Regions from separate parts of the Phyllobacterium ifriqiyense genome, predicted to be linked through region 2. Evidence: predicted binding sites of a transcription regulator. Region 2 holds the regulator's gene; each other region holds the start of a gene.
The links. Region 2 encodes PhoB, which activates phosphate uptake and scavenging genes when phosphate is short. Its sites were predicted from a motif close to TGTCATNNANCTGTCAT; they were not measured.

Region 1: QFZ34_RS18860 (RNA degradosome polyphosphate kinase) is a predicted target of PhoB. The motif match lies at 3,212-3,228, and genes of this name have one in related genera.
Region 3: QFZ34_RS12465 (DUF2794 domain-containing protein) is a predicted target of PhoB. The motif match lies at 2,445-2,461, and genes of this name have one in related genera.

The regions. Positions count from the first base shown of each region.
Region 1 is NZ_JAUSZT010000003.1:2,304,738-2,309,756, reverse strand. Features, by position in the region: gene ppx (exopolyphosphatase) at 1-874, opposite strand, end outside; gene QFZ34_RS18860 (RNA degradosome polyphosphate kinase) at 933-3,125, opposite strand; gene QFZ34_RS18855 (zinc-finger domain-containing protein) at 3,307-3,552, shown strand; gene QFZ34_RS18850 (FAD-dependent monooxygenase) at 3,549-4,811, shown strand; gene QFZ34_RS18845 (amino acid ABC transporter ATP-binding protein) at 4,945-5,019, opposite strand, start outside.
Region 2 is NZ_JAUSZT010000003.1:744,307-749,325, forward strand. Features, by position in the region: gene QFZ34_RS11165 (chloride channel protein) at 1-135, shown strand, start outside; gene QFZ34_RS11170 (ABC transporter ATP-binding protein/permease) at 302-2,155, shown strand; gene phoB (phosphate regulon transcriptional regulator PhoB) at 2,318-3,004, opposite strand; gene phoU (phosphate signaling complex protein PhoU) at 3,021-3,749, opposite strand; gene pstB (phosphate ABC transporter ATP-binding protein PstB) at 3,773-4,588, opposite strand; gene pstA (phosphate ABC transporter permease PstA) at 4,603-5,019, opposite strand, start outside.
Region 3 is NZ_JAUSZT010000003.1:997,997-1,003,015, forward strand. Features, by position in the region: gene acnA (aconitate hydratase AcnA) at 1-1,147, shown strand, start outside; gene QFZ34_RS12460 (DUF1223 domain-containing protein) at 1,254-2,108, shown strand; gene QFZ34_RS12465 (DUF2794 domain-containing protein) at 2,488-2,859, shown strand; gene QFZ34_RS12470 (MATE family efflux transporter) at 2,947-4,365, opposite strand; gene QFZ34_RS12475 (PLP-dependent cysteine synthase family protein) at 4,370-5,019, opposite strand, start outside.

The sequences.
Region 1 (5,019 bases), 1.6 Mb from region 2:
AAAAGACTACTTTCGACGGCTTCATGATCTTGATTGTTTCAAGCAATGCAATGGCGCCGTAGGACAAGAGCGCCCGGCGGTTTTTTGAGACATCCTCAATGCCGCGCATATTGTCCACATCACCGACAGCAACGCGCTTGAGGAAGCGCTGGGCTTCTTCGAACGGAATTTCATAATGATGCATGACGTGGAGCGGATAATGTTCCGCACTCATATGCAGCTTGGCAAGGTTTCGCCACGTTCCTCCAACCGCATAAAAGGCCCTGCCCTTGCCATTGGCAAGAAGCTTGGCTGTGCCCAGGGTTTTTTGAGCGATGCTCAGCGCTTCGGTCAAATCGCCTTCAGACATATCCTGCAGGCGCAGACCACCAAGGGGCAAGGTTATGCCATCACCGATCTTACGGCCTTTGACGTCGACAAGTTCCAGACTGCCGCCGCCAAGATCGCCCGCAATGCCGTCAGGATCATGAAAACCGGAAATGATGCCAAGCGCCGAATAATAGGCTTCTTCCCGGCCCGACAGAACCTTGATGGGTTCTTCAAGGATGGCTTCCGCTTCGCGGATAAATTGCGAGCCATTTTCCGCCTCACGTGCGGCGGCAGTGGCAAGCACATCCAGCGACACGGCACCAGCCTGCTCGGCAAGCGCGCGAAACCGGCGGAGCGCGCGCAAGGCGCTCTGCACGGCTTTGGCATTCAGCTTTTTGGTTTTGACCAGTCCCTTGCCAAGACCACACAATATCTTTTCATTGAAAAGAACCGTGGGCGAGCGCGTAACACCTTCATAAACCACAAGACGCACGGAATTCGAGCCGATGTCGATGACAGCGGCCGGTCGGCGTCCCTGCACACGTCCCTGTGCTGCCGATATCATAAAGTCTGGGTTCCCAAACCGGTATATCGGCAGTCACCAGAGAAAGTCGCAATTAAATTCATTTTTCTTTCGCCGCTTTCCGCTTGCGATGGGCAATCAATCGAGGCGCAGAAGATTTCAGCGACTTGCCACGGCCTGAAAGGCTAGGATTGGTCATGAAATATTCCTGCGCATTAAAAGCATCCTCCCCATCGGCGGGAGCGATCCGCCGCGAGGTTCCATCTGCAAGTAGCTCATAACTCTGCTGGTTGTCGAGAAGGTTTGCCAGCATAATCTGTGAAAGAACCTGTTGATGCACAGTTGGATTGGTGATGGGCACCAAAGTTTCAACACGGCGGTCAAGATTACGGGTCATCATATCGGCTGAACCGAAATAGACCAGAGCGTTTTCCGATGGGAGCGGCTTGCCATTGCCAAAGCAGAAAATACGGCTGTGTTCAAGGAAGCGGCCCACGATGGACTTTGCGCGAATATTCTCCGAAAGCCCCGACACCTGCGGACGCAGGCAGCAAATGCCACGCACGACGAGATCAATTTCCACACCGGCACTGCTGGCTTCATAAAGCGCATCGATAATCTTCGCATCGACCAGCGAATTCATTTTCATCCAGATTGCGGCAGGACGGCCAGCTTTCGCATGGGCGATTTCCTCGGCAATATGCTGAAGAATGCGAGGACGCAGCGTGATCGGGGAAACGGCAAGCTGCATTTCGCCGGAAGGCGGCGTATAGCCTGTGATGTAGTTGAAGATTTGCGCCACGTCGCGGCCAATTGAAGGCTCGCATGTGAAGAACGACAGATCCGTATAAATCTTTGCGGTGATGGGGTGATAATTGCCGGTGCCCAGATGCACATAGCTGCGCAACTTGTTTTCTTCGCGGCGCACGACCAGCGACATTTTCGCATGGGTTTTCAACTCGATAAAGCCGAACACGACCTGTACGCCAGCGCGCTCCAGATCGCGGGCCCAGCGAATATTGGCCTCTTCATCGAAACGCGCCTTAAGTTCGATCAAGGCAGTAACGGACTTACCGGCATCTGCGGCATCAATCAGCGCACGCACGATCGGGCTATCATTTGAAGTACGGTAAAGTGTCTGCTTGATTGCAACGACATCCGGATCGGCAGCGGCCTGACGCAGAAATTGCACCACGACATCGAAGGATTCGTAAGGGTGATGGACGATGATGTCTTTCTCGCGAATCGCTGCGAAGCAGTCGCCACCATGTTCCCGCACACGTTCAGGAAAACGCGGATTGTAAGGAACAAACTTCAGGTCCGGGCGCGCGATGCTGACAATTTCCGAAATCATATTGAGCGCAAGCAGACCGCCAAGCACGCTGATGCGGTTATCTGGCACACCCAGCTCCGTAGCCACAAAGCTGCGCAGGGATTCAGGCATTTCATCATCAAATTCGATGCGGATCACCTGACCGCGGCGACGGCGCTTCAGGGCGCTTTCGAACAGGCGAACCAGATCTTCCGCCTCTTCCTCGACTTCAATATCGCTGTCACGGATGATGCGGAACGTGCCGGCACCCTTGACCTCATAGCCAGGGAAAAGCCGCCCAGTGAAAAGGCTGATCGCATCTTCAAGAGATAAGAAGCGGTAGCGACCGCTATCATCCGGTATCTGGATAAAGCGCTTGAGCGCCTGCGGCAGGCGCAGGAGCGCCGTCATTGGGCGGTTATCCGTGCTGCGGTTCAGCAGCATGGCAATGGTGAAGCCCAGATTTGGGATAAATGGAAAAGGATGCGCCGGATCAATGGCCAAGGGTGTTAGCACAGGATAGATGGTTTCGAGAAAATGATCCTCCAGCCATTCCTGCTCAGCTTTGGTCAAACGATCAGGCCGAACAATTTCGATATTCTCCCTGATCAATTCCTCGCGCAAGGCACTCAGACGCAGCTGCTGGGCGGCTTGAAGTTTGCCGACTTCTTCGAGAACGAATTCCAGCTGTTCCTGCGGCGTGCGTCCATCATCACTGCGACTGGAGACGTTTTCGCGCACCTGCCCGGCCAGACCGGCAATGCGCACCATGAAGAACTCATCCAGATTGGCAGCCGAAATAGACAGAAAGCGCAGGCGCTCAAGCAAGGGCTGGTGGGTATTTTGCGCTTCTTCAAGCACGCGGCGATTAAATTGCAGCCAGGAGAATTCGCGGTTGACGAAGCGATCAACGCTGGTGTGCAGATCCGGCAGAGAGACATTCTCAACAGGCTGCGGAATGGTGGGCGATTGGTCGTTCATCAATATTCTCCAGCTAAAAAAATTTCCCGCAAAATGCGGACTTAAGAGCGCACCATAGACAAGTCTTTTGACAGTTTGATAGCAATCGTCTTGAAATCGTAATCAGGATGATACAAACCGAAGCGAAAGAGAAGTCAAATGCCAAACATGCGTATTTGACGAGACGATTCAGGAGCGAAAAATGGCTGGCCACAGCATCCCTCATTTCCAGAACAGCGCAGGACATGCGACCATTGCCATCGGCGTGAAGGAATTCATGTGCGTGGGTGCCAACCCGCCTTTCGACCATCCGCATGTGTTTCTCGATCTGGGCGATGACAATGAAAAAGTTTGCCCCTATTGCTCCACGCTTTACCGCTATGACGCTTCGCTGCATGCCGATGAGACAGTCCCAGCAGGTTGCACCTATGTGGACAGGGCCGCTTGAACGCATCGCTCATCGATTTAAAGACCGAACGAAACAGGCGCGATCCCAATCCTGACCAGATTATTATCGCCGGTGCTGGCATTGCCGGATTGACGCTGGCGCTTGCCTTGAGTGCCAAAGGTTTTCCAGTTCAGATATTTGAGAAAAGCGCGACGCTGGCCGAAGCCGGTGCCGGAGTGCAGCTCTCCCCCAATGCCACGCGGATATTGCAGCGGCTCTGTGTTCTCGACCAATTAACGCCATCCTCGGTTGAACCGCAGGCAATTTGTCTTGCAGATGGTTCGAGCGGCGAAATGTTGCTTTCGCTTGATGTTGGTCATGTGGCCCGCACGAGATGGGGCTCACCCTATATTGTCTGCCACCGGGCCGATCTGCAAAATGCCTTGCTGGAACAGGCGCGAAGCCAGCCCAATATAGCCATCCAGCTGCAATCAGCGGTGACACAGTACAAGCCTGACGCAGATGGCATTATCGTTCGCGTTCAATATCACGATCGTATCGAGGAACATCGCGGGGCTTTGCTCGTAGGTGCCGACGGCGTCTGGTCGAATATGCGCACTGCCATGTCCGACATGGAGCGCGCGCGCTATACATCGACGATTGCCTGGCGTTCGACCATCGCCGCTGACCAGTTGCCAAAGAGCTTCACATCCCTGCTGCCTCAGGGCATCAATGTTGTTGCCTGGGTTGGTTCAAACGCTCATCTGGTCGCCTACCCGATACGTTCCGGTGAAATGTTCAATTTCATTGCTGTTGCCCCGGATCGCCAAGGCGGACGGCGATGGGACGCTGGGGCTGTGCCGGAAACGCCAAGCCAAAATTTTATCCGGGAATTCAATCTTTGGCATCCCGGTATTCGCGACATCATGCTGGCGGGAAGACCTTGGACTTCATGGCCATTGTTTGAGCAGCGTAAATGCCGTTACCGAATAAAGGATCGCCTGGTGCTGATCGGGGATGCTGCCCACGCGATGACGCCATATGCAGCGCAGGGAGCGGCCATGGCTATCGAGGATGCATGGGCGCTGGCATCTGCCTTGGGGGAAAATATCGCAGCATGGCCATCGGCTTTAGACGCGTTTGACAAGACCCGCAGCAAACGTATCAAAGCAGTGGTGCGGCGCGGAGCGATGAACCAGCTCGCCTATCATGCCAAAGGGCCAATCGCCATGGCGCGCAATATGATTATGCGCAAACGCCCTGCCGAAAAGTTTATCGAAGGGCTGGATTGGCTCTATGGATATGATGGCCAGATTTGAATGCAAAAACCCTCGCCGAAGCGAGGGTCATGAGCGCCCAAAAGGGCTTGCAGGCGAAATATAAGAAAAATGGATTGCATTATCAAACAGGCGGCCATAAGGCCGCCGTTTGGTAACATTGCAGAAAACTATCTCAATGAAGAATCTGGCTGAGGAATAGCTTCGTGCGTTCGTGCTGCGGATTATCAAAGAACTCGGCAGGGGCGTT
Region 2 (5,019 bases):
GAAGCCGAAGCTTTGGCCGTCGTTAATGACATTGTGGAACTGAAGGTCGTCGGGCTTTTGAGCGAAAGCCACACGCTGCGGCGATACAGTGAAGAGCTCGACCGGCAACGCCGACACGTGTCCGGCGAAATCTGATCGCTCATCATATTCGCAAATTTTAACCCCATTTTAACCACGGTTTGTTGCAATGCGTAACATTGTGTTACTGTAATTGGAATCAAACCGGGGCAATCTCTTGCAATCAGGCACCAAGTCAGTTGGGAAATCATCTCCCGTCAACGGAAACTCCGCATTGGCATCAATGTGCAGCTTCTGGGGACTGCTTAGGGCGTACTGGACCTCCGAGCGCTGGGTTGAAGCCTGGACGCTGACAATCGCCATTGCGCTTTTGACCGCCGCAGCCAGCAAGGCCAGCGTCTGGATGGCGATGGCGTCGGGCGAGTTGATCAACTCGCTGGTCGATATACACGACCCTTTTGTCGTTAATCCGCTCAATGTGATCCTCGCAAATGCCGGTATTCTCGTTGCAATTGTTGCAGTCAAGGAAATTGGCTTCATCGGTGTCCGTCATCTCCTTTCGACAACCTTGCATCGTAAATGGCGCGGCTGGCTCAATGGCCGCTTCGGTGAGGCGCTGCTTGATGAACAGCACACACATTATCATTTGCAGCAGGGAAGTTCGGCGGAGCAGACTCCCGACAATATCGACCAGCGCATTCAGGAATCCATCAAGGGAATGACCGGCGGCGCCATTGGCCTGGCCATGGGCGTGCTGGGCGTCACAATGTCCATTCTTTTCGTGGGCCAGAAACTCATTGAACTTTCAACGCCAATACCCGGCCTTGATTTTCTTGGAGATTATGGCAGTGCCACGCTGGCCTTTACGGCCATTGCGCTCTACGTGCCGGTCAGCACATGGATTGCTATGCGTATTGGCCGCGCTCTTGAAAAACTCACCCTCGCCATGCAGCAATCCGAAGGCAGTTACAGAAGTGAGCTGACCACATTGTTGCGCCGCAGCTTTCAGGTTGCCGCTGCCAATGGCGAGACTGTTCAAAAGTCGTTAAATGACAAGCTCTACAGAAGCGTCGACAATAATTGGGGGCGTTTCAATGTGTTCGATGCCTGCTATATGTCGTTCACCTCGATCTACAATTTCTTTTCCGCCCGTATTGTCGCCTATATACCCGGTCTTCTGCCCTATATGGGTAATACCATCAGCTTCAAGAACTATATTACCGGTTCCGAGCTTGTTGGTTCGATGATCAATGAATGCTCCTGGTTTATCCATGTCATGCCCGCAATTGCCAATTTGAAGGCAAATGCACGGCGCGTTACCGAATTGGCCCAAGCGGTCGAGCGTGTCAGCCAGCCCTCGGAATATTATCGGTCCACAGGTGTCAGCGAGTTCAAATTTGCCACACAGCATGAAGCCTTTGGCGTCTCGGTGCGGGGACTTGAATTGATGCATCGCGACAGCGAGGCCAAAGCTTTTCTCACACTTGGAAATATGCGGTTGCGCAAGGGCCAATGGGCTTACATCAAGGGTGATTCCGGTAGTGGAAAAACCTGTTTGCTCAAAGCAATGAACGGGCTTTGGGGCTATGGCCGTGGTGAAATCTTTTACCCGAAAGATGCGGCAACAATGTATGCGGCGCAGGAGGTCAAACTTCCCGGCGTGTCGCTGAAACAGCTCGTATGCCTCCCAATGGATGAAAGCCGTTTTGGCGATTCCTCCGTTGCGGCCGCCCTGCACCGCGCCGGCATGGGCGACTTTATTGAAAACCTTGGTGAAGAATGCCGCGATGGCACGTCTTGGGACCAGCTCCTGTCGGGTGGCCAGAAGCAGAAACTGGTGCTTGCGCGCATATTGCTGCACAAGCCTGCGGTTTTGTTTCTTGATGAAGCAACCGGCGCGCTGGACCCGGACTCCAAGATCGCCTTCCATCAGGCCATCAAGGATCATTGTGCCGGAACCACCGTTATCAGCGTGATGCATGAGATCGAAGCGCCACGCTCGGTTTCCGGCGAAAACTTCTATACGCATATTTTGGAGATCAATGGCGGCACAGCTATCCAACGGCCACTTCTGGAGACATTGGTCGAGCCAGATCCGCTACCAACAACAAACTTCCCGCTGATTGCCGCCGAATAGCCCTTTTCGGAACACCGCGCTTTTTGTCCGGTAGAAGCAGTTCTGTTTAAATGAGACTACCGGTCATTTGCGCAAGCCATCTCTAGCGCAAATTGGCTCATATAACGCCGATTCTGTTCCCGGCCGAGACAGAAATTCGATAAAGAAAAACGCGCTTTAATCCTATCCGAAGGAATAGCCTGCACCGCGCACGGTCCGGATCGGATCAAGCGATCTGCCAATATTGATTGCCTTGCGCAAACGGCCAACATGCACGTCAACCGTGCGGTCATCGACGTAAATATCCGCGCCCCATACATTGTCCAGGAGCTGTCCGCGCGAGAACACCCGGCCTGGAGACTGCATCAGGAATTCCAGCAGGCGGAATTCTGTCGGTCCGAGCTTGAGTTCACGCTCTTTGCGGAAAACCCTGTGCTGTTCGCGGTCAAGTTTCAGATCTCCAAAGCTCAACACATGCGACAAGAGACTTGGATTGACCCGGCGTAGCATGGACTTGATGCGTGCCAGCAATTCCGGTGTCGAGAACGGCTTGACCATGTAATCATCCGCACCGGTTGAAAGACCGCGAACACGCTCGCTTTCTTCACCGCGCGCGGTCAACATGATGATCGGCAGGATTTCTGTCTCGCGCCGAGCACGCAGGCGGCGGCAAAGTTCAATACCGGAAAGGCCTGGAAGCATCCAATCGAGGATCAGCAGATCCGGCACCTTTTCGCGCAAGGCGATTTCGGCTTCGTCACCACGGCTGATGGTTTCGACAATATAGCCTTCTGCCTCCAGATTATAACGCAGGAGAACACTGAGGGCATCTTCGTCTTCAACGACTGTGATTCTGGGAGCTATAGGCATGGTCTGCTTCCGGCAATTATGGCGTTACTGGCTCGTCAAGAATAACGGTATGCGACTGATCTTCCTTCGGGCGTTCCGCCGGAAGCTGTGTTCCCGTTACAATGTAATAGACCGTCTCGGCGATATTGGTGGCATGGTCACCGATGCGCTCAATATTCTTGGCGCAGAACAAAAGATGCGTGCAAGCGGATATATTGCGCGGATCTTCCATCATATAGGTCAGGAGTTCGCGGAACAGCGACGTGTAAAGCGCATCAATCTCATCATCGCGTTCACGGACGATATTGACCTGTGCCACCGAGCGTGTCGCATAAGCGTCGAGAACATCCTTAAGTTGTGTCAATGCCAGTTCTGCGATGGTCTGCAGGCCGCGATAGACAGAGAGCGTCTGGCGCGTATCGTTGACAGCTACGACACGCTTGGCAATGTTCTTGCCAAGATCGCCGATACGCTCAAGATCGGATGAAATGCGGATCGTGCCGATTACTTCGCGCAAGTCGATCGCCATTGGCTGGCGCTTGCCGATGATGGTGATCGCCTTTTCGTCAATCTCGCGCTGACCGGCGTCGAGGATAAGGTCATCAGAGATCACGCGCTGGGCAAGCGCATTGTCCGAATTGACCATGGCCGACACAGCCTGTTCGACCATGCGCTCCGCATGTCCGCCCATCTCTGCAATCTTGTGCGTCAGAAACTTCAGTTCATCGTCATAAGAGCGGACGGTGTGTTGTGCTGTGTCAGTCATTGTCTAACCCTCTTCCCGTGAGATCAACCGAAACGTCCGGTAATGTAGTCCTGCGTGCGCTTTTCGGTAGGGCTGGTAAACATCATTTCAGTGTCACCGACTTCAACAATATTTCCAAGATGGAACATTGCCGTGCGTTGCGACACGCGTGCCGCCTGCTGCATTGAGTGTGTGACGATGACGATCGTGTAGTTCTGGCGCAATTCGTCGATCAGTTCTTCAACCTTTGCCGTCGCGATAGGATCAAGCGCCGAGCAAGGCTCGTCCATCAAAATCACTTCCGGGCTGACCGCAATGGCGCGCGCGATGCAAAGACGCTGCTGCTGTCCGCCGGAAAGACCGGTGCCAGATTCATGCAGACGGTCTTTCACTTCCGCAAACAGGCCTGCACGCTGCAGGCTTTTTTCCACGATTTCGTCGAGATGACTCTTGCTTTTGACAAGACCATGAATGCGCGGGCCATAGGCAACATTTTCGAAGATCGACTTCGGAAATGGATTTGGCTTCTGGAATACCATGCCGATACGGGCGCGCAACTGAACCACGTCGATCTTGGGATCATAGATATCGCGCTCATCAAGCGTGATATTGCCCGTGACCCTGCAGATCGAAATCGTATCATTCATGCGGTTCAGGCAACGCAGGAAAGTCGACTTGCCGCAACCCGATGGTCCGATAAGCGCGGTGACTTCCTTTTCCCTGATATCGAGACTGACTTCAAAGAGCGCTTGTTTGGCTCCGTAAAATACGGAGACGTTTTCGCCCTTCATCTTTATCGCAGGCTGGTTCGAGGAGTTATGCAATTTCTTTTCCACATCAACTTCGGATAACATGTTCATGTCCTTGTACCTCATTACCAGCGACGTTCAAAACGTCGGCGCAGCATGATCGCCGCAGCATTCATCACGAATAGGAACACCAGCAACACCAGAATGGCTGCGGCGGTCTTTGCCTGGAAGGCGACTTCAGGAAGGTCGGACCACAGATAAATCTGCACCGGCAGCACCGTCGAAGCGTCGGTTATCCCACCAGGAATATCGACGATGAACGCGACCATGCCGATCATCAGCAGCGGAGCCGTTTCGCCCAGAGCATGCGCCATGCCGATAATCGTGCCGGTCATGATGCCGGGCATGGCCAGAGGCAGCACATGGTGGAAGATGGCCTGCTGATGCGATGCACCGACGCCCAGCGCCGCTTCCTTGATTGAAGGAGGTACGGAGCGAAGTGCAGCGCGCGATGCAATGATGATTGTCGGCATTACCAACAG
Region 3 (5,019 bases), 250 kb from region 2:
GCCGATCTCCAAGACGATCAATGATAAGGGTTTGATTGCCGCTGCCGTTCTTTCCGGCAACCGCAATTTCGAAGGCCGTGTATCGCCAGACGTCCAGGCTAACTACCTTGCCTCACCGCCTCTAGTCGTTGCCTACGCTTTGGCCGGAACGGTTACCAAGGATCTGACAACCGAGCCGCTCGGCGAAGATCAGAATGGCAATCCTGTCTTCCTCAAGGATATCTGGCCTTCCAGCCATGAAATCCAGGAATTCATCACCAAGAACGTTACCCGCAAGCTCTTTTCGGCAAAATATGCGGATGTGTTCAAGGGCGATGAAAATTGGCAGAACGTTAAAGTGCCAGCCGGTCAGACCTATGCATGGGATGACAATTCCACCTATGTGCAGAACCCGCCTTACTTTGTCGGCATGGGTAAAACCCCGGGCATTGTCAACGACATCAAGGGTGCGCGCATTCTTGGCCTGTTCGGCGACAAGATCACGACCGACCATATTTCTCCGGCCGGTTCCATCAAGGCCGCCTCACCTGCTGGTCAATATCTGACCGATCATGGCGTGGCTCCGCTGGACTTCAACCAGTACGGCACGCGTCGTGGCAACCATGAAGTGATGATGCGCGGTACTTTTGCCAATATCCGCATCCGCAATCACATGCTGGGTGAGAATGGCCGCGAAGGTGGTTACACCATCCATTATCCAACCAAGGAAGAAATGCCGATCTATGATGCGGCAATGGAATATCGCCGCGAGAATGTGCCGCTGGTGATTTTCGCTGGCGTGGAATATGGCAATGGCTCATCACGTGACTGGGCGGCGAAGGGCACAAACCTACTCGGTGTTCGCGCGGTTATTTCTCAGTCTTTCGAGCGTATCCACCGTTCGAACCTTGTCGGCATGGGCATTGTTCCATTCGTTCTTGAAGAAGGTACAAGCTGGCAGTCACTGGGTCTGAAGGGTGATGAAATTGTCTCCATCGAGGGTCTTGCCACGATCCAGCCCCGCCAGAAAACATTTGCGACAGTGACATTCGCTGATGGTCAAGTGAAGCAGGTTCCTCTGATCTGCCGCATCGATACTATCGATGAACTGGAGTATCTGAAGAATGGCGGCATCCTGCAATATGTTCTGCGCGATCTGGCTGCCTGATTCGACATCATATAATTGATTTTGAAGGGCCGCCGGGCGATCGGCGGCCCTTCATCGTTGAATGGTACAGCATTCGTGATCGAATTCACCTCAAAGTGACTTCCCCTTGAATGAACGGACTCCTATCAATCTTCTGGCAACCAATCTGACAGATAAGATTTATAAATTTCACGAAGAAAGCCCCGCAATCTTGCTTACGCGCACCACTTCAAAACTCTTGGCGATCGGCCTGCCCGTTTTGGCAGCGATTGCTTATGTGGTTCCGGTCTGCGCAGAAGATGCGGGAACCAAGCCGGAAGGCGTCGTCGAGCTTTATACGTCGCAAGGTTGCGGTTCATGTCCCCCTGCCGATGCTATTCTCAAAGAACTGGCGGGGGAAGGAAAGGTTGTGGCGCTGGCTTTCCATGTCGACTACTGGGACTATCGGGGCTGGACCGACAATCTTGCTTTGCCCGAAAACACCGAACGCCAGAACGAATATCGCAAAGCCTTGAGTCTCAATGGCGTTTATACGCCGCAGGTCATCGTCAATGGACGCGAGCATATGAATGGGCAGGACGAAACGAAGATTCGCCGCCGCATTGCCGATATGCGCAATACACCCATGGGGCTGACAGTGTCGGTTTCCATTGAGAAAGCTGCAAAAAACCGGCTTCTTATTGATATAGGCTCGGGATCGGTTACGGCTAATCCTGTCCGTGTCGTCCTTGCATATTTCAATCGCGAGAGCATCGTCTCTATCCCCGGCGGCGAAAATACCGGACGTATGGTGAGTTATGCCAATAGCGTTCGTGCCATGGAAACCGTGGGCATGTGGGATGGCAATGCTCAAAAGATCGAGATCCCAATGAGTGAGCTTGCCAGCAAGAAGGCCTCAGGTTGCGCGGTGCTGTTGCAAGAGATGCTTGGCGACGGCAAGCCCGGGCCAATCATCGGTGCGTCAATCATGGCGTCCAAATAGCTGAAACAAAAACAGGCCGGATAAATCCGGCCTGAGCTATTGGGGCATGTTGCCAAATATACTGAGATTATTGATCTGATCTGAACAATCCGCTTGGGCGGGGGGCTTGGGTAATCGAACTGCCCTGATCAAACCATCTCTGGCAACACAGCTGGATGTTCGGTTTGAATTTCGGCGGCAATGCGTAAGGAAGATGGCGAGAATGTGTCGCATCATCACCATTGGCTTCACCCCGTATTGGTTCGTGAGGTGCGGAAACGAAGGCACTGTTTTCACAAAATTTGCGCAGCAAGAAAATTGCAAGCTTGTAAAATTGTCCAGATGGGGTCACCTTATTGTCATCCAGGTGTCACACGACAAATTCAAAGGCGGTTGATTGATGGAAAGCAATGCAGGTGGCGACGATTCGCAGCGCCAGGCGAAACTCATCCCCCTCGTTCGAAATAATGATTTGCCGATTACCTTCGACCGGCGCGAACTCAATCAAATTTTGCGTGTTTATGGGTTTATGGTGTCCGCTGGCGAATGGCGGGATTATGCCATTGACCATCTTTCCGACAGAGCAATCTTTTCGGTTTTCCGGCGCACCAGCGAAGTCCCGATGTTCCGCATTGAAAAGAACCCGAAACTGTCACGCAAACAGGGTGCCTATAGCGTTATCGCCGCAAGCGGCCTTATTCTTAAACGCGGGCACGAACTCGACAGGGTCTTGCGCATTTTTGACAAGACGCTGAGCATCGTACGCAGCTAGAACAGGCCGCTCAATAGCGCATGCCAAATCTGCCAAGCGCGATCTTTGAAACATTGCCCACGCATGGCTTTATCTTTCTGAAGCGCATCAGCCCGATATTATCTGGAAAGCTTGCTGATTTTTAGAAATGGCCAGCCGGGCGGTGTTAAGCTCAGCAATAAAGCGCCACCATAACAGAATGCTTGTACTGCCAAAGCCAAGGCACAACCCGAACCAGATGCCATAGCTGCCCCATCCGAGCCCGTATGCGCACAACACCATCGCGGGAATGCCGATAAGCCAGTAGCCCACAAGTGTATTGAACAGGGCCACCTTCGTTTTTCCAAGCCCACGTAACAAGCCGACACAGATATTCTGTGAGCCTTTGAAGAATTGATGCGCAATGGCGAACCATAATAATGTGGCTGCCGCCCCGAACAGGGATGGATCGGCCCGGCCACCGAGAAATGGAAGCAAAACTATTTCAGGCAGGAACACATAGACAAGGCCGATAATTGCCATTGCACTGAAGCTGATCGCGAACGTTCGTCGTGCAATAGCGCTGACCTGATCTGCTTGCCCCTTGCTGACCGTCCTGCTCACAAGAATTGATGAACCTTGCGAGAGGCCAATATTAAGCTGGTAAACAATATAGGCAAGTTGATTGACGATATTGGAAGCCGCCAATGCTAATGGCCCGAAGGTTCCCATGAAGACCGTTGCTATCGAAGTGATCGCTGCTTCCGAACCATATGTCAGCGTAATCGGCAGGCCCATCCGGGTAATGATCGCCAATGTTGCCGGGCGTGCCCGCCATCCATCGAGCGCAAGCAGAGGCCTGAGCGCATCATCACGCCGGACGGTTCTGAGATAGACCAGAAATGTCCATGCCTGAACCAGGGTGGTGGCAAGGCCAATTCCAGCCAATCCAAGCGGAGGTATCCCGAGCCAACCATAGATGAAGATCAGGTTCAGGCCAGCATTGACGGCTATGGATATTATCGTAACGGTCAATAAGGAACCGGCGCGGCGCATGCCGACCGCGAACTGCCGCAACACGTTTAGCCACAGCATTGGCAGCAAGCCCGGGGCCAAGGTCAGCATGATCGGCTTGGCCAAAGTTGCCACCGCAGTCGCTTGGCCAAGGAAAGTCAGGATTTGGCTGAAAATCACCAATATGACGCCGGCAATCGTCGCCGCAATTGTTGCAATCAACATTGAGGCACACAGCAGGTCGCGTATTTCGTCAGTCGCGACGTCGTCAATTGCAGATGTTCCGGTACGTTTCTCGCTGCGTCCGACCGAAGCAGCAATGAGATTGCCCACCCCCGTCACCATACCAACGCACATGGTACGCAGCTGGTTATAAAGCAGCAGCGAAAGGCCCCCGGCTGCAACGGCCTGAACACTGATGAAACCCATCATCAGCAGATCGGTGCTTGTCAGGGCAACCTGGGCAAACTGGATACCTGCAATGGGCGCAGCCAAATCCAGAATTTCTTTATACTGTCTGAAATTTATCGGCATCGCTTTAGGCCCACAACGTCGTCGGAGGCACTGATGCCAACCTTATCGATTCAATATAGGCGTCAAAAAGCTGGTCAAGGCGACGATGCGCCGGTTTGTCCAGAAGCTGCCGCTCGTTAAGCCAATCATCATTGAAAACGCTGTCGAGATATTTTTCTCCGGCGTCACAAACCAGGACGACCATAATGCTCTTTGGCTCCACGAGCGCCAAACGTTTGAGAGCAACGTGGATGGCAGCGCCTGCAGTGCCGCCAACGAGAAGGCCGGTCCTGCGCGCCACCACACGTGCCGCCGTGAATGCATCAATATCTTTTACTGTAAGACCCTCATCGATCAGTTCGTGCTCGACATTGGGTCCAACCGTAAAACCGGCCGGCGCTCCGGCCCCGGTCTGCCAGTATTTGCCCGGGGCTCCGCCGAAAATAATCGATCCGGCAGGCTCCACGCCAATGCTTGTCACATGAGAACCGAGACGATGCAGTTCTTTGACCGTTCCACACAGTGTTCCCCCTGTTCCCACCGCGCCAACCAGATAGTCGATATCTGTTCCAACATCCCGAAGCAGTTCCATGGCTAGCCCGGCATAGCCTTCATTATTGCTCGGATTGTAGTGCTGATCCGGCCAGAAAGCGCCGGTAGCCTTTACAATCTCGC